DNA from 4 places in the Flavonifractor porci genome. Region 1 is predicted to be linked to each of the others. Evidence: riboswitches for the same ligand, from Rfam matches in the RefSeq annotation. Region 1 holds a riboswitch; each other region holds the start of a gene.
The links. A riboswitch is a leader RNA that binds a small molecule or an ion and turns the genes downstream of it on or off. The one in region 1 is predicted to bind cobalamin.

Region 1 (4,262 bases):
CCGGCGGAGGTGGGGAAGCAAATGCAGTTTTGCGGCAAAGTGAGGGAGCAGCGGTGACAAATGGGGCAGAATGCCCAAGAAATAGCGCTGACTGCCGATACATTCTTGACAGACCTGTAAAAATCGGTTACAATGCACATTGCGAGCGGGTCATATGCTTGACATATGCCAACTGACAAGCCGGTGCGAGTCCGGCGCAGTCTTACCTCTACTGTATTTGGCTTCGGCCATAAGCCAGGTTCGTCAGCCTGCTCCATGGTAATTGATCAAGGTGGTATCCATTGCCGATTTTTGCAGCTGTGCCCATATCTAGGCACGGCCTGGGTTTTTGCACATTTTTGATGTGCAAAAACCCAATTTGCAGGGATCGGCAATGGATATCTGCTTTTTGCCGGCAGACACGCCATTGTCTGCCGGCTTTTTATATTAAGGCGATGGATCCCAAAGATTGAGGGGGTGAAGACCGTCAGTAAACGAAGACAGGCGCGTCCGGCCAAACTAACGCCGCAAGAGGCGGAGCGGTATCGGGATATGATACAGAAGCTGGCGCAGCGGGACGCGGCGGAGCACGCAGATTACGGCACGCAAGGAGAGAAGCGAGGGGTTCCTCATCCGTCCCTTTCGTTATCCAGCGGCCTCGGCAGGGCGGTCTATGCCAGCTATTCTGATGAGGCGTTGCTGGATGTTTTGCGCGCTTCCGCCGCTCGTATCGGGCGTGCTCCCACGCAAAGTGAGGTCTTTTCCCTGTACCGCATCTATCTGAAGGCCCGGTTCGGTACCTGGCCGGCAGCTCTGCGGGCAGCCGGCATGAGACGGCTGCCCACCCCCGACCTGACCATGCCGGATTGGGAGCGGATGCTGCGGGAGGAACCGGGAATCTGCGGCGCTTTGAGGGACGTGACCGTCCGCAGAGAACGCCTTGGATACCCGCCGCGCAAGCGGGATGTATCGCAAGCCAAAGTCCTTTGTGAGCGATTTTGCTCTTGGGAGAATGTAATTGCTGCTGCGGAGTCTTTTCAAACGTGGCAGAAGGAAAGGGGGATAGTCTGCAACAAGTAAATAGGAGCATTTGTTGTGGCCCTGTCTCGGCGGAAGCAGAGGGAGGGATGAACAAGGGAATCGGGTGCAAGTCCCGAACGGGTACCGCCGCTGTAAGCGCTGAGGTGCCGGATCGTTGGCGAAAGTCAGTCACTGGGGAGACCCGGGAAGGCAGATCCGGCGTTGTGGAGCATTTCTCCGGAAGCGTAAGTCAGAAGACCTACAAGAGATGCAAAGGGCTGTGAGGACACGGCTCGACCATGGGAACACGGCTGTGGCGATCAATGGGATCTGCCGCGGCATTTTTTATGCTCCGGCAGAGCAGCAGTCGAAAGGAGAGATGGGATAACCATGAAAAAACGAGTGTTGAGTTTGCTGTTGGTCCTGGTGCTGGCGCTGGGTCTGCTGCCACTGGAAACGCTGGCAGCAGGAGGTGAGCTGCCTCAGGCGGTAACAGAGCCGCCCGAAGGTCAGGAGTGGCAGATGATTTCCACGGCGGAAGAACTGGCGGCACTGTCGGAGCAAGGTGGCAGCGGCTACTACAGGCTGGCAAATGATATTGAGGACTATGTGGGCTGCTATTCCATGTTTGCCAAGACCTTTGACGGCGTGTTGGACGGCAACGGTTATACGGTGACCTTTGCCGCTGCCGACCAATATCCGAATCCGTTGATTGATACATTGGGACCCAATGGTGTCGTTCAGAATCTGGGTGTGAAGGGTACGATCGCCAACGTCCCGCTGGTCAGTAAGCTATCAGGAAAACTGATCAACTGCTATTCCTGGGCGGAGAGCAGCTACGGCGGTTTGGTGTATGAGATGCTGCCGGATTCCGCTATTGTAAACTGCTATGTCTCCAGGACACCTGGTGGGTATTCCTGGGGCGGCTTGGTGAATACAGGCAGGGGAGGACAGATCTTCAACAGCTATTGGCCCGATGGCGAAGCTGTGGCGGATAATGACGGGACCGCGGTGACAGACAGCAGGACGGTTTCTGATCAGAAATCCGAGGCGTTTCGAGAACTGCTCAATGAGCATCGTTCCGGCGGCATGGAGTGGCACCAGAGTGCGGTGGGGCTTCCCTGGCTGGGAGAGCAACAGGACTATGTAGAGTCCACATTTTATCCTGTTGTGATGACGGACCTCATCACAGAAGAAACAACAACCATTAACAGTGCAGACCAAATGTTGACCATTGGCGTGTTTGGCCTGCCGGACGGCGATGTGGCCACGCTGGAGCTCCAGGGGTATGAGGGCGACGTGGAGTGGGATGTTGCCTCCGATCAGGATAACGCCCCCATTATTGTTTATGGCCAGGGCCGGGTATGGGCCCGCAAATCCGGCACAGTCACAGTTACAGCCACCTGCGGTGAGAATACGCAGTCCTTCCGGCTCAAAGCCGTGGTCCCGGAATTTCAGCTGAAGCTGAAGATCGACGGACAAGACTATACCGGGAAGAACTATAAAACGCCCGGCAGCGGTACGTTCAGCATGGTACCATATGTGGTGGTGAGCGGCGAAGAGCGGGAAGCCAATAACGCCCTTTTTGCCTGGGAAAGCAGTGCGCCCCATGTGATCAATGTGGATTCCCAAGGATGGGTCAATATCAAGCAGGAGGGAACGGCCAACCTGACGGCGGAACTTAACGGCGTTTCAGCGTCTGTTACTGTGGAAGCCGGTTATACAGCTATCGATGGTATTGAGTGCACGTTTGAAGGTGAGTACACCATCCATCGCCGCAATCCCAATTCCATCGGCCAGAACGGCACCCCGGGCGAGGCCAGCTTCAATCCCCTGCGGCACCTGAAGGATGGCGAGGAGTGGGTAGGCAGTGAGCATCACATTGCGGATATCACGCCGGAGGACGCTACCTACGCCGGCAGCTATGTGACAGTTTCTGATAACAATTCTGTCATAGAATTTCAGGGTTCGCTGGTACAGAGTCTTATTCCCATGAAGGCGGGCAGTGCAAATATCACTGTAACAACGGCTGACCCCAAACTGGAACAACAGTTTTCCAATACGAAGAAAGTGACGTTGAGTTACCTCAATCCACTGAAAGAGGTAACCGCAGCCAAGACGGAACTAACAGTTAAGGTTGGCCAGAGTATTGATGCCGGACTGATTTTTACTGGAAAAAACGACAACGCATGGCCGGAGCGATATCCCGGCGGCCTTCACGTCAGTGAAAGCTATATAAATTGGGAGAAGATCAGCGGCGATGGTGAAGCATTGGCCTATCGCAGTTATCCGGTCTTGATGCCTACCGATGAGGAGTATTCCCTGGAAGAAGGCACTGTGTCCAACGATCAGTGGCTCATCAAGGGAATTTCCCAGGGAACCGTGGTACTCAAAGGCACTGCCAAGGATACAACAAATGGCGAACAGACCATTACTCTTACCATTACAGTGGAGGCCGGCGATCAGGGACCTGCTTTGCCTGTGGAGGAACAGGTGTCTGCCGCCTTGAAAAAAACAGCTGCCTATGAGCTGAACGGCCTGACGGAGAAAACACCTGCTTTCCTGGATGAGTGGGGGATTCTGGGCCTGGCCCGGGCCGGTATAGAGGTTCCCGTTGATTTTTATGAAACCTACTATGCCTCTGCCTATCAGGCGGTTCAGAAGCAAAAGGATACCGCCTCCCGTCCCTGGGATAACAAGGTGACCGAGACCCAGCGGCTGGCCCTTGCTTTGACGGCCATCGGGAAAGATCCCACTGATGTGGACGGCGTGAATCTTCTGGATTACAGCTGGAATAAGGGAAAGTATTGGAATGGCGCGGCGTTGGGTGATATGCAGGGCTGCAATGAGCTGATCTATGCGCTGCTGGCCACCAACGCCCACGACAGCTTCCAGCAGCCGGAATCTGTTTCCATGACCCGTCAGCAGATGATTGAAAAACTGCTTGGGAACTATCAGGCGCCGGAAGGCGGCTTTGGATTGAGCGGTCCCGCCTTTGATGTGGATATTACCGGCATGGCGCTGCAGGCCCTTGCTCCTTATTACAGCAACGATGCGGTCAAAACTGCCGTAGACAAGGCGGTAACGCATCTGTCCCAGGCCCAGGGGACCGACGGCTCTTACGGGAACCCGGAATCCACCAGTCAGGTGATTGTGGCGCTGGCCGCGTTGGGGATCGACCCGGATACAGATCCCAGATTTGTGAAGACGGGCTCCAGTCTGGTGGACGGCCTGTTGATGTATGGGCTGGAGGATGGTTCTTT
Region 2 (4,262 bases), on a different contig from region 1:
CCCTCGTACTTCATACCCTCTGCTTCCTTTCCAAGATCCGGGGCGGCGGGGCCACCACGGTGCTGCCATCAGGGATGTCCCGACAGACCACCGCCCCCGCGCCGACGCGGACACCTCGCCCCACCCGGATGTCTCCCACCAGCACCGCCCCGGCGCCGATGAGGCAGTCCGGGCCGATCGCCGGGGCCTTTCCGTCCACCTCGCCGATGGTCACATTCTGATAGATCTTGCACCTTGCCCCCACCACCGCGTAGCGGGAAATAAATACCCCGTGGAGGCCGTGGGGGAGGACCGGCGGTGAGTCAAACTCCGCACCCGGTCCCACATAGCCCCCGTGGCGGTGGGCGCTGCGGCACATCAGGTAGGTGCACAGGCTCCGCACCAGCCGGTGCTTGGTTTTCCGCCGCAGCCGGTACAGCCGCCAGAACCAGCCCAGTCCATCCCCTCTGGACCGGGCAACCAGCCTGTCCTTTCCCATGTCCTCACCCCCCTGTGCTCCGCCAGGAGGCGGCCACCACGCCCCCGCAGTTGTCACCGGAGCACAGCAGCCCCTGCTGGCCCGCCAGCCGGAAGGGCTCCCCCACCCCGCCGGGGAGGTAGGTGACGGCGCACTCCCACTCCGCCGCGGCAAAGCGGAAGGGAGCCCCACCGGCTGGATAGTTCCGCAGCTCCTCCAGATACTCCTCCAGGGTCAGGTCCAGCCGGGCCATAATCTCCCCGTGGACCGGCCCCACATAGCGGAAGTGCCAGGGCTCATGGGCGATGCCTGTGACGGTCTCCCGCCCGGCGGGATAGCGCAGCACGAAGCCGTACCGGGGGGCTGCCAGCCGGAAGGCCCGGCACACTCCCTCGTCGGGAAAGTAGGGGCGGATGAAGTCCACGTTCTCCTGCCGCCGGCCCAGGTCGATGGCCAGACCGGTCTGGTGCTCACTGCAACCGGGCATGGCCACATAGCTTTGGGTAAAAGCCAGCCCCTCTTTGGCCAGGGTGTTGTCCCAGATGGCCTGCTGCTCCGCCCGGCTGCGCCAGCCGGACACGGGGAGGATACCCGACGTCCCCCCTACCGCCCGGAGGCAGGCCCTCAGGGCCGCCGCCGCCCGGCGTTCCAGCTGCACCCCGCCCTCCAGCTCCGCCAACTCCGGATTGGCCGGGGCCCGCAGGGGATGGGCGGCGTTGACCAAAATCAGCGGTCCGGTGGAGGTCAGGTCCCGGACCGTCCCCTCCCCCCTCACGGCTCCAGCCCCAGGGCAATGAGGCGGCTCACCAGGGCGGGAAAGTTCAGGCCGATCCCCTTCATCATATTGGGGTAGCGGCTGTGGGCGGTAAAGCCGGGGATGGTGTTGACCTCGTTGAAGTAGATCTCCCCCTCCGGGGTGAGGAACAGGTCCACCCGGGCAAACACCCGACAGTCCAGGGCCTGATAAATGATCCGGGCCGCCTCCTGGATGGCCGCCGCCTGCTCCGGCCGGATGCGGGCGGGACAGTGGATGGCGGAGGTCTTGAGGGTGTACTTCTCCTCGTAGTCAAAGAAGCCCTGGGACAGCTGGATCTCATCCACCAGCCCCACCGTCAGTTCCTCGTTGCCCAGCACGGCGCACCCCACCTCAAAGCCGGGCACCGCCTCCTCCAGTAGGGCCTCCCGGTCGTGCTTCAGTGCCTCCTTTACCGCCTCCACCAGGGCCTCCGGCCCGGTCACCCGGGTGATGCCGAAGGAGGAACCGGCCCGCACCGGCTTGACGAACAGGGGATAGCCCAGGTCCCGGGCCACCCTCTGGAGGTCGGCCTCCCGCCAGTTTCGGTCCACCACCGTCCCCCGGGGAACCTTCACCCCCGCCAGGGCGGCCAGCTTATGGGCCCGGTCCTTGTCCATGCACAGGGCGCTGGCCAGGGTACCGCAGCCGATCACCGGCACCCCCGCCAATTCCAGCAGGCCCTGGAGGGTGCCGTCCTCCCCATTTTTCCCGTGGAGCACCGGGAAGGCCCCGTCAAAATGAAGCCGCGTTCCGGTACCGTCCAGCAGCAGAAGCTCCCCCCGCCCCCGGTCCAGGGAGAGGGTGCAGGGGGTACAGCTTTCCTGCTGCCAGGTATCAGCCTCCATCCGGTCCAGAGGGCCGGTATAGTACAGCCACTGTCCCCAGCGGGTGATGCCCACCAGCAGGGGCGTATAGGCCTCCCGGTCCATATGGCTCACCACGGCATGGGCCGATTGCAGAGAAACGGCATACTCCGTGGAGCAGCCGCCGAAAAGTACCAGAATGGTTTTCATTGTAGATTCCTCCCAACAGGCAAAAACGCCTTGCTTTGATACCGATATGGTACCAAAGCAAGGCGTTTGATGTTTTTGCTTTTTCTTTCCCGCACCCTACAAGTTTCCAAACATTTCTTTCTATTTTCTTACAACAAGGCTCTCATCTCACCTCCCGCCCAGAGCCCCGGCAGCGTCCGAACGCCCTCAGGCAGGGCAAAGGCCAGTCGTCATCCTCCTTGCGGTTCATCCAGGCAAAGATCCTGAGCAGTTTGAAAGCTGCGGCATTTCAGGAAAAAAGTGCATTTTCTTGACAAAAAGCACGACATCCATTAGAATAGGGCCACAATCTATACTACCTTCCAAGTGTCCAGCTTCGGCTGGGTGAAAAGGGAATCGGGTGAAAGTCCCGAGCGATCCGGTCACTGTAAACGGGGAACAAACCGCAGCAGCCATTATCCCGCCCAAACGGGGGACGAGAAGGCGCGGTGCGTGTTGATCCGTAAGCCAGGAAACCTGCTTGGATAGGGGATAGGCATCTTCCGCAGAAAGAGCCCTGTCCAGTGCTGCAGCCCCGGTCAGATCTGGAAGTCCGCTTTCTCTGGAAAGCGGACTTTTTCTCTTTTTTGCGGCTGGCGCATATATCATCACATCAGGAGGAATGTTCTATGAATGGAATCCGCACCGCCGCGTCCCTGCTTGTCGCCTCGGCTTTGGTCCTGTCTCTGGCCGGCTGTTCCGGGGGCACGCCGGCCAGCTCCCCGCCCCCCGCCGGCACAAGTCCCGTCCAAACCGCGGAAACGCCATCGGCGGACGCCCACTACCCGGTCACCATCACCAACTATGACTACGCCGGCCAGCCGGTCACCTACACCTATGAGGCCCCGCCGGAACGGGTGCTGTGCGTCTATCAGGGCTGTATCGAGACCATGATCGCCCTGGGCCTGGAGGATCATGTGCTGGCCTCCTACGGACTGGACAATGAGGTCAAGGAGGAGTGGCAGGCCGGTTTTGCCAACATGAAGTACGACGCTTCCGTTTTCGCCCCCGATCTGGAGACCGTCACCCTGCTGGAACCCGATATGATCTTCTCCTGGGGTTCCTACTTTGGGGACAAAAAACTGGGCGACGTACACAGCTGGAACGAAAAGGGCGTGGCCACCTACATGAACTCCAACACCGTGCCCGGCGGCACCCGCACCCTGGAGCATGAGTACGAGGATATTCTGAACATCGGCAGGATCTTCGGGGCGGAGGATCGGGCCGCAGCCCTGGTGGATGAAATGAAGGGGCAGGTGGAAGCCACCCTGGCCGCCGTGCCGGGACAGCAGCCCCTTCGGGTGGCGGTGGTGGAGCCTGCCGGCGGCAGCATCACCAATTACGGCGCGGACACACTGGCCGGCGATATGGTGCGCGCGCTGGGCGGACAGCTGGCCAAGCCCCAGGGCAGCGACATGGGCAAGGAGGATCTGGTGACCTGTGACCCGGACGTGATCTTTGTGGTCTACATGGCCTATGACGGAGACGACCCCGAGACGGTCAAGGCCGCCCAGCTGGCCGCCATTCAGGACGATCCCGCCTTCGCCAGCCTTTCCGCCGTTCAAAAGGGCCGCGTTCACCTCATCATGCTGGGCGATATGTACGCCAGCGGCCCCCGCACCATTGACGGGCTCAACACCCTGGCCCAGGGGATGTATCCCGGTCTGGAGCTGTAAATGGAGCCCCGGCGGAATGTTCTGGCCCGGCATCCCTGGACCTATCTGGCGGTGTGCGCCGTCCTGCTGGCGGTCCTGCTGGCGTCCCTGCTGGCAGCCGTCAGCCTGGGCACCATGTCCATCCCCCCGGGAGACGTCTACCGGGTGCTGCTGCATGAGCTCTTTGGCCTGGGCGACCCCGCCCGGTGGGGCAGCGGCGGCGTCCATGACGTGGTGTGGTTCATCCGCCTGCCCCGGCTGATCCTGGCCGTGGGCGTGGGAATGGGCCTGGCTGTGTGCGGCGCGGTAATGCAGGCCATTGT
Region 3 (4,262 bases), on a different contig from region 1:
GCTGGCGGGCAAGCCGGTGCTGGGCGTGGTGCCCATGCTGGAGGTGGACGTGGACGATGAAGACTCCCTGTCCGCCCGTCTGTCCAAATCCGGTAAAGTGGGCCTGGTGGACATGGCGGTGATCCGCCTGCCCCGGCTTTCCAACTTCACTGACTTTAACCCCCTGGAGCGGATGGAGGAGGTCTCCCTCCGCTATGTGGGGAGCGTGGGGGAGCTGGGCCACCCCGACCTCATCATTCTGCCCGGCACCAAGAACACCATGGACGACCTGCGGTGGCTGCGGCAGAGCGGCCTGGAGGGCGCCATTCTGAAGCACGCCGCCAGGGGCGGCGCGGTCATTGGCATCTGCGGCGGCTATCAGATGCTGGGCAACACCGTCTCCGACCCCGACGGGGTGGAGGGCGGCGGCACCCTGGCGGGGCTGGGCCTGCTGCCCTCGGAAACCGTGTTCCAGGGGGAGAAGACCCGCACCCGGGTGACCGGTACCTTTGCCCAGGCCGAGGGCATCTTTGCCCCTCTGGCCGGTGTGGCTTTTGAGGGCTATGAGATCCACATGGGCAAGACGGAGAGCGCTGCCGCCCCCCTGGTGAAGTTTGTCACCCAGACCGGGGAGGAACACACCGACGGCCTGAGTAACGGCAACGTGTGGGGCTGCTACGTCCACGGCATCTTTGACAAGGCCGGGGCGGCCTCCGCTCTGGTGAACTGCCTGCTGAAGGCCAAGGGCCTGGAGGGACAGGCCGCCAGCGTGGACTGGCAGGAGTACGCCCAGCGGCAATACGACAAGCTGGCGGACGGTCTGCGGGCCAGTCTGGATATGGAGCGGATCTACCGCATCCTGAACGGGGAGGAATGATCCATGAAAAAGATAGAGTTGCAGCGGGTGGCCCCCGCTGAGATCGAGGCCAGAAGTATGGAGATCATTGGCCAGGAGCTGGGTGAGCGGGTATTTCCCGCCGACCAGCTGCCGGTGATCAAGCGGGCCATCCACACCAGCGCCGACTTCGACTATGCCGACAATCTGGTGTTCTCTCCTGACGCGGTGGCGGCGGGTATTGCCGCCATCAAGGGGGGCTGCACCATCGTCACCGATACCCAGATGGCCTTCTCCGGGGTCAACAAGAAGGTGCTGGAGAAGTTCGGCGGCAAGGCCGTATGCTTCATGTCCGACCCGGATGTGGCTGCCGAGGCCAAGGCTCGTGGGGAGACCCGGGCCACTGTGTCCATGGAGCGGGCCGCTCAGCTGGAGGGCCCTCTGGTGCTGGCCATCGGCAACGCCCCCACTGCTCTGGTGCGGATTTGCGAATTGATCGAAGAGGGGAAGATGGCCCCCGCCCTGGTGATCGGCGTGCCGGTGGGCTTTGTCAACGTGGTGGAGAGCAAGGAGCTGCTCCTCACCATGGATATCCCCCACATCGTGGCCCGGGGCCGCAAGGGAGGCAGCAATGTGGCCGCCGCCATCTGCAACGCCCTGCTCTACCAGGCCAGCAACAACGTACGGGAGTGAAGGATATGAATAGACAAGCCCTTCTGGCGGTGTCCTTCGGCACCAGCCACCGGGACACCCTGGAAAAGACCATCGCCGCCATTGAGAAGGCCCTGGCCGCCGCCTTTCCGGAGCGCACCCTGCGCCGGGCCTTCACCAGCGGTATGATTTTAAGAAAGCTGGAGCGGGAGGGTACCCACATCGACGACGTGCCCGCCGCCCTGGAGAAGCTGGCGGCGGAGGGATACACCGACGTGCTGGTCCAGCCCACCCACATCATGAACGGCGATGAGTACGACAAGATGATGGACCTGGCCACCCCTTTTGAAGACCGGTTTGAGAAGCTGACCTTTGGCCGCCCCTTGCTCACCGAGACCGGGGACTACCTGGACGCGGTGCAGGCTCTGCTCCATAATCTGCCGGAGGCGGAGGAGGGCAAGGCCATCCTCTACATGGGCCACGGCACCGAGCACTTTGCCAACTCCTGTTACGCCCTGCTGGAGTATGTGTTCCGGGATATGGGCCGGAAGGATGTGGTCATCGGCACGGTGGAAGGCTACCCCGGGTTCGGGGAGGCGGCGCGCCGTATCCAAGAACTGGGCGCCACAAAGGTGGAGCTGCGCCCCCTGATGATCGTGGCGGGCGACCACGCCAAAAACGATCTGGCGGGGGAGGAGGAGGATTCCTGGAAGTCCCTGCTGGAGCAGAAGGGCTACGCCGTCAACTGTGTGCTCCAGGGCCTGGGGGAGTTTCCCAGCATCCAGGCCCTCTTTGTCAAGCACGCCGGAGAGGCCAAACAACTCCAGGCGTAAGCCTGTTTTGCATAGAGGGCCGGGAAAAGGGAAGCCGGGTGGAAATCCCGCGCAGTCCCGCTGCCGTAAGAGAAGAGCCGCCGGGCACCATGTCACTGGGGAAACCTGGGAAGACGCACGGCGGCAGAGAGGCTCAAGCCGGAAAACCTTGCCCGGCCCGGCAATCCAAACGCCTACGAGTGATAGGAAAGGATGAAACGACTATGAGAACTCTGACTGCCAACAAAACCGTCCGCGCCGCGGCGGTGCTGGTGGGGCTGCTGGGTCTGATGACCATGAGCGCCTCCGCCATGCACATTGCCGAAGGTATGCTGCCCGTGCCCTGGGCCATCGGCTGGGGCGCGGTGTGTGTGCCCTTCCTGGTGGCCGGCTTCTTCTCCATCAAGAAGAAGATCGACCAGGCCCCCCGGGCCAAGATCCTGCTGGCCATGTGCGGCGCCTTCGCCTTCGTGCTGTCCGCCCTGAAGATCCCCTCGGTGTCCGGCTCCTGCTCCCACCCCACCGGTGTGGGCCTGGGCGCCATCCTGTTCGGGCCCCTGGTCATGACGGTGCTGGGACTGATCGTGCTTCTCTTCCAGGCCCTGCTGCTGGCCCACGGCGGCCTCACCACCCTGGGCGCCAACGTATTCTCCATGGCCATTGCCGGGCCCATCGTGTCCTGGCTGGTCTATAAGCTGCTGCGGAAGGTCAAGGCTCCCGCCGCTGTGGCGGTGTTTGCCGCCGCCGCCCTGGGCGACCTCTTCACCTATGTGGTCACCTCGGTACAGCTGGGGGTCATCAACGGCGGCATGGTGAAGTTCCTTACCATCTTCGCCGTCACCCAGGTACCGCTGGCCATTGCCGAGGGCCTGCTCACCGTGGTGATCTTCAACGTGCTGGAGAAGTACAGCAAGACCGAGCTCCATGAGCTGCAGGTGCTGTAAGGAGGGGATGGATATGAAAGTTTGGCAGAAAAATTTGATTTTGATCCTGTTGGTGGTGGTCATCGCCGCCGTGCCCCTGTGGCTGCTGCCCAACGCCGAGTTCGGCGGAGCCGACGGCCAGGCTGAGGAGGCCATTATGGAGCTCAACCCCGACTATGAGCCCTGGTTTGAGCCCATTCTGGAGCCCGCCAGCGGCGAGGTGGAGTCCATGCTCTTCGCTCTCCAGGCCGCCATCGGCGCCGGTGTGGTGGGCTTTATTCTGGGCCGCATCACCAAGAAGCCGGACGGGAAAGAGAAAGGAACGAACTGACCATGGGCACCGACCGCTACGCCTATCAGTCCCGCCTGCGGCGGGTGTCCCCCATGCCCAAGCTGCTGCTGACGGTGGTCGCCCTGGTGATTTGCCTGTGCTGCGACAGCGTGGCGGTGGGCCTGTTTACCCTGGTTCTGATGGGGGTGCTTATTACCGCCCTGGGGGGACTGCCCCCCAGGGTGTACCTCCATTTTCTCAAGGTGCCGCTGATCTTCCTGGTCATCGGCTGCCTTACCATCGTGGCGGGGGCCTATCCTGCCGGGACAGAGATGGTGGCCGCCATTCCGGTGGGCGACAGCTTGTGGGGCTTTACCATGGATGGCCTTTGGCTGGGCGGGCGCATTTTCTGCAAGGCCCTGGGGGCGGTGGGATGTATGTACTTTCTCTCTCTCAATACCCCCGTTACCGACCTGACCATGGCCCTGGAGAAGCTCCATGTGCCAAAGCTGCTGGTGGAGCTGATGGAGCTCATCTACCGCTTCATCTTCGTGCTGGCTGAGACGGCTTCCAACATCCGCACCGCCCAGGATTCCCGGCTGGGCTACCGGGGATTTCGCCGGTCGGTGTCCTCCTTGGGGATGCTCTCCTCCATGGTGTTTCTGCGGGCATGGCGGAAGGCCGACCGTATCTATACCGCCCTGGAGTCCCGGGGCTATACCGGCAGCCTCACCACCCTGAACGACGCCTACCGTCCGGGGTGGGGGCTGCTCCCCCTCACCGCCCTGGCG
Region 4 (4,262 bases), on a different contig from region 1:
GGGATGAGCACCAGCAGCCTGCGGCCAATGTAAGTCAGAATTGCCATGTTCCACCGCCTTTTGAAAATGAGGTTGGTACGGGAAACAAGCCCCCGCCGCAGGACGGGGGCTTGCTTTTGGATATGGGGATCATTTTGCCCAACATACCTGAGTAAAGCCGGTCAGGCCATATACGGTGGCCTGATAGCCGGTGATATCGCTGGAGGAGGCCACCACCTCCTGGGAATAGAGCACAGGGATATTGGGGAAGTCCGCGGCGGAGATCTCCTGGAGTTCCTTGTAGATTTCCGCCAGACGATCGGCGTCCAGACAGGCGGCAGCCTCTTCAATCAGCCCATCCGCATGATCATTGTGGTAACCAAGACCGTAATTGATGTTGGTGCTGCCTTCCGTATGCAAGAAGCCCTTAAACAGGGAGAAGGGGTTGGCGGAGGGGAGACCCTGGATCTTCAGACACATATTATAGTTGCCCGCCTTCATCTCATCCTTGCAGGGACCCCAATCCATCTGCTGGATGCTGACCTTGATGTTGGTGCCCTCGATGTTCTCCAGAAGAGCCTGAATATACTCGGCCTCTTCCTGGTAGGGGTAGCGGTTGGCGTCCACGCCGGGCAGCAGGAAGCGCAGCTCCACCGCCTGGTCCCCAACCACCTCGCGGATCAGCTGGGCGCCCTTCTCAGGGTCGTGGCGGACGGGCTGTTCCGCAAAAAAGGCAGAGGTGTAGCTCAGAAAACCGCCGGCGGCGAGGCCGTAACCGTTATAAAAGCTGTCAATGATGGTCTGGCGGTCCAGCAGCAGAGACAGCCCCTCCCGCATCCGCACATCATTGAAGGGGAAGGCGCCGCCGTTGACATTGAGGAAGTGGGTGATGCCGGAGTCGCCCACAGACACATTGTAGGCCGGGTCGTCGGCAATTTCCGCAGCCTGGGCGGGGGAGATGGCGCCCAGGTCGCACAGGCCCTGGACCTCGCCGGCCCGCAGAGCGGTATAGCGGGTCTCCGCATCAGGGATGACTTTAAAGCGGAAGGTCTGAGCAATGCCGGGGGTGCCCCAGTAATTGTCGCTGCGCTCAATGATACAATACTGGCCCAGCACGTTTTCCGTCACCACATAGGGACCGGTGCCGATGGGAAAGCCGTTAAAGGTGCCGTCCTGGGCAAAGCAGGCAGGTTCAAAGATGGCCGAGCCGTAGTTGACCATGGTATAGTCCAGCAGGGGCTGACCTTCGGAAAGGGTGAGTACCACGGTATAGTCGTCGGTCTTCTCATAAGACAGCAGGCCAGGGTAGATGGTGTCGATGTTCATGCCGTAGAAGGAGGATTCAAAGGGGCCCTTCTTCATGCGGTCGAAATTGGCCAGCACGATGTCGGCGTTGAAGGGGGTACCATTGGAGAAGGTCACGCCCTGCCGCAGGTGGAAGGTCCATACGGTGGAGTCCTCATTGTGCTCCCATTCGGTGGCCAGAGCAGGTGCGGGCTTGCCGTGCTCGTCCTTGGTGATCAGGGGTTCCCACACCCCCAGGGACATGGAGGCGTAGTAGGCGTCCTGCTCGCCGGGACACTGATCCCTGGAGGCGGCAAAAACGATTTCTCGAGTCTGATCCACCCCGGTGGCAGGCGCCTCTGAGCCAACAGGCGCAGGAGTTCCGCCGCAGGCGGCCAGGGACAGCGCCAGCACAGCGCCCAACAGTGCGGATAAGAGTCGCTTGTTCTTCATCATGGTTCTCCCTTTCTTCTGCTGTCAGATTGATGGAAACGCACAGCATACCTGCGCGATATTCCCAATGTAAAGGCTTCACGCCTGAAGTCCCAACTGGAATAGGGCGTTGGACCAGGAACCGCAGGACTCCTGTAATCGCCTGCGGACCTCCGGTGGTACTTCCCGGCGACGGGGAGGACGCCCCAGCTTTTCTGCCATGGCCCGGATAAAAGCCAGGTCCGCAGCCGTCTTTTGATCCAGATGCAGGATCCGGTAGTGGCAATCATAGAGATCCCCGCGGTGGGTGGCCCTGGAGCGGCTCTCTCCCCTGTGGAGCGGGGTGTTGACAAAGGGGGTGATCCGCCGTACTGGTTCCAGGTCGATCTGGTAGAGGGTATTTCGCCAGGAACCAAAGCGCTGTATAAGCGCTGTTCGCAGTTCGTCTTGTACTTCGCTGCGCAGAGGCGCCCGGTTGAGTTGTTGAGCCAGGACCAGAAGCTGGGCCAGCCGCTGTTTGTCCGCTTCTTCCAGACTGTCAAATTTCCGCAGACCGGCGGCGGCAGCTTCTTCCGCTCCGGCGGCGGTCAGCACCTGACCCCAGGTCTGATATTGCTTTTTTAACTGCTGACCGATCTCGGGCAAGTCTGATGGATGGGGGATTCGTCCCAGCGCCTTTGCGGCTTCTCGTACTTGAGCCAGCAGTGCCTGGATTTCGGACTCCTTTTGCTCCACCCGGGCAAAAGATAGACCGCCCCGTCCAGCTGCGCGGTTCAGGCCCGCTGCCCGCAGCGCGCCCGGCCAGTTATGAAAACGGCTGCGCAGATATTCCCGCAAGAGCCAGTGGACCTCACCTTGGGCGGGTGAGTGCCCCAGATCCTTTGCAGTTTCCCGCAGCAGCTCCAACAGCGCATCATCAGAGAAGGCGGCGCAGAGCGCTTTTCCCTGGGGGGTATTTATAGAATAACAGGCGTACTGCGCTTCAGATTCTTCCTGAGAGGAGCATCCGGCCCGAATCAGGTCGATTACCATGGATTTCTGGTCTGCCAGCTGGTCGCGGGAACGGTTCATCTCCATATATCTTCCCTCTTTTCCGCAAAAGCGGCTGTGGATCGTTAGAATCCACAGCCGCTTTTCTGTGTGTGCAGCCACCGGGTGCGGCGTCCCGCACGCGGCGTATCCTCTTTTTGTAGGTCTTCTGACTTGCGCTTGGGACAGGATCTTCCTGCCTTCGCCGGTCTGCTCTGCCTTCTCAGGGTACGTCCCCAATGGCGAACTTTCGTTGACGAGCAGCGGACATCACGCATACAGCGGCGGTTACCGTCCGGGATTCTCACCCGATTCCCTTGTTCAGCCTCCATCTTCTGAAAGGCCACAAAAAGCTTGATTGAAAATAAAAAGTGCGGTCTTTCCATTTTGGAAAGACCGCACTTTTACAAAACAGCCTACGATTCCCCAAAAGGTGCCACTTGATGTACGATCACTGCCGGCTGACGTCTCATGACGAATACGGCCTCCGCGCCGGATTCCCACCGGCTTATGACAAAGAGCACCTGTTTCCAACAAGTTTCTCATCGTATCTGCAATATTTTAATTGTTAGAATTTATTATACTGCATTGCACGGTACATTGCAAGCATGATTCTATGTGAACTGCCAAAAGCTTGCAGAAAACTCCGTGCACCCTCTGCCGTTGGAAGTCCGGCAGGCTGCCTGTCCCGCTGATGTTGGTTTATAACACCTTTCGTATCTTAAAGTTCCTGGAGCTGAAGAAAGAATGTGTGCGTCTGGACAGACTGCATTTTGGTGTGGTTGTCAGCAAAACGGGGAACGGCCTGAGGAAAGGTCTCATTTCCGGCAAGGCGCTGCCGTTCTACAAAGCGTGATGGGAAGGCGTTCCGTGTGGATATCTGCTCCACACGCCACACAGCACAAAAAAGCAGGAGATACGCTCCTTGCGGAACGATCTCCTGCTTCATTAGGCTTTTGTCTTCGCTTACGATTTTGTTCCTTGTGTGCTCCTTACAGAAGAAAACGGAACACATTTCTGGAACACTCATAGCGCCAAAACCATCCAATTTTCTGTAAAACAGCGTCCAAAGACGTACTGAAAAGCAGGAAAAGGGAAGTGAAATCAGTCGCTTGCTGAACTTCTGCGTCCTGGTGCTGAGCCAGCCCAATATCCGGCCATTTCTTTGCTTTTTTGGCTGATTTTTCGCTTAATACTGCGGTTTTCTGCACATCAGATTCTAATTTTCATCCTCGTGTATGACGCACGAAAACAGGTTTTGCTCCTGATCTGTGCCTTGCGTATCGCTGCCCAGGGCGACGCAGGGCACAGATAAAGAGGCTGCATAAGTTGTGTTGGAAAAATGGACCATTGCTTAATGCCACCCTAAAACTAGAGAAATAAGGCTCATGCACTTTTTATTTCGCGGGCATTGTGATTACCCCATCAAGCCTGTTGATCAGGCTGTTTTGGGAGTATGCCTTTCAATGAAAAGGAGGATGAATGAGAATTCCAGTCCAAAGACAGTGTCGTTGACTTTGCTCCGCCTGTAGGCGTGT

Region 2: another riboswitch for cobalamin. It lies ahead of WHJ28_RS07425 (ABC transporter substrate-binding protein); the one in region 1 lies ahead of WHJ28_RS08120 (S-layer homology domain-containing protein).
Region 3: another riboswitch for cobalamin. It lies ahead of WHJ28_RS03035 (energy-coupling factor ABC transporter permease); the one in region 1 lies ahead of WHJ28_RS08120 (S-layer homology domain-containing protein).
Region 4: another riboswitch for cobalamin. It lies ahead of WHJ28_RS12700 (homing endonuclease associated repeat-containing protein); the one in region 1 lies ahead of WHJ28_RS08120 (S-layer homology domain-containing protein).

The regions. Positions count from the first base shown of each region.
Region 1 is NZ_JBBHLB010000007.1:79,000-83,261, reverse strand. Features, by position in the region: gene WHJ28_RS08125 (homing endonuclease associated repeat-containing protein) at 532-1,059, shown strand; cobalamin riboswitch at 1,056-1,280, shown strand; gene WHJ28_RS08120 (S-layer homology domain-containing protein) at 1,390-4,262, shown strand, end outside.
Region 2 is NZ_JBBHLB010000006.1:130,827-135,088, forward strand. Features, by position in the region: gene vanT (serine racemase VanT catalytic subunit) at 1-14, opposite strand, end outside; gene WHJ28_RS07410 (LbetaH domain-containing protein) at 11-478, opposite strand; gene WHJ28_RS07415 (D-alanyl-D-alanine carboxypeptidase family protein) at 483-1,232, opposite strand; gene vanG (D-alanine--D-serine ligase VanG) at 1,229-2,266, opposite strand; cobalamin riboswitch at 2,593-2,783, shown strand; gene WHJ28_RS07425 (ABC transporter substrate-binding protein) at 2,914-3,960, shown strand; gene WHJ28_RS07430 (FecCD family ABC transporter permease) at 3,961-4,262, shown strand, end outside.
Region 3 is NZ_JBBHLB010000002.1:161,413-165,674, forward strand. Features, by position in the region: gene WHJ28_RS03020 (cobyric acid synthase) at 1-856, shown strand, start outside; gene WHJ28_RS03025 (precorrin-8X methylmutase) at 860-1,507, shown strand; gene WHJ28_RS03030 (sirohydrochlorin cobaltochelatase) at 1,513-2,298, shown strand; cobalamin riboswitch at 2,279-2,468, shown strand; gene WHJ28_RS03035 (energy-coupling factor ABC transporter permease) at 2,502-3,221, shown strand; gene WHJ28_RS03040 (energy-coupling factor ABC transporter substrate-binding protein) at 3,235-3,531, shown strand; gene cbiQ (cobalt ECF transporter T component CbiQ) at 3,534-4,262, shown strand, end outside.
Region 4 is NZ_JBBHLB010000015.1:61,274-65,535, reverse strand. Features, by position in the region: gene WHJ28_RS12710 (ABC transporter permease) at 1-47, opposite strand, end outside; gene WHJ28_RS12705 (ABC transporter substrate-binding protein) at 130-1,716, opposite strand; gene WHJ28_RS12700 (homing endonuclease associated repeat-containing protein) at 1,795-2,772, opposite strand; cobalamin riboswitch at 2,867-3,090, opposite strand.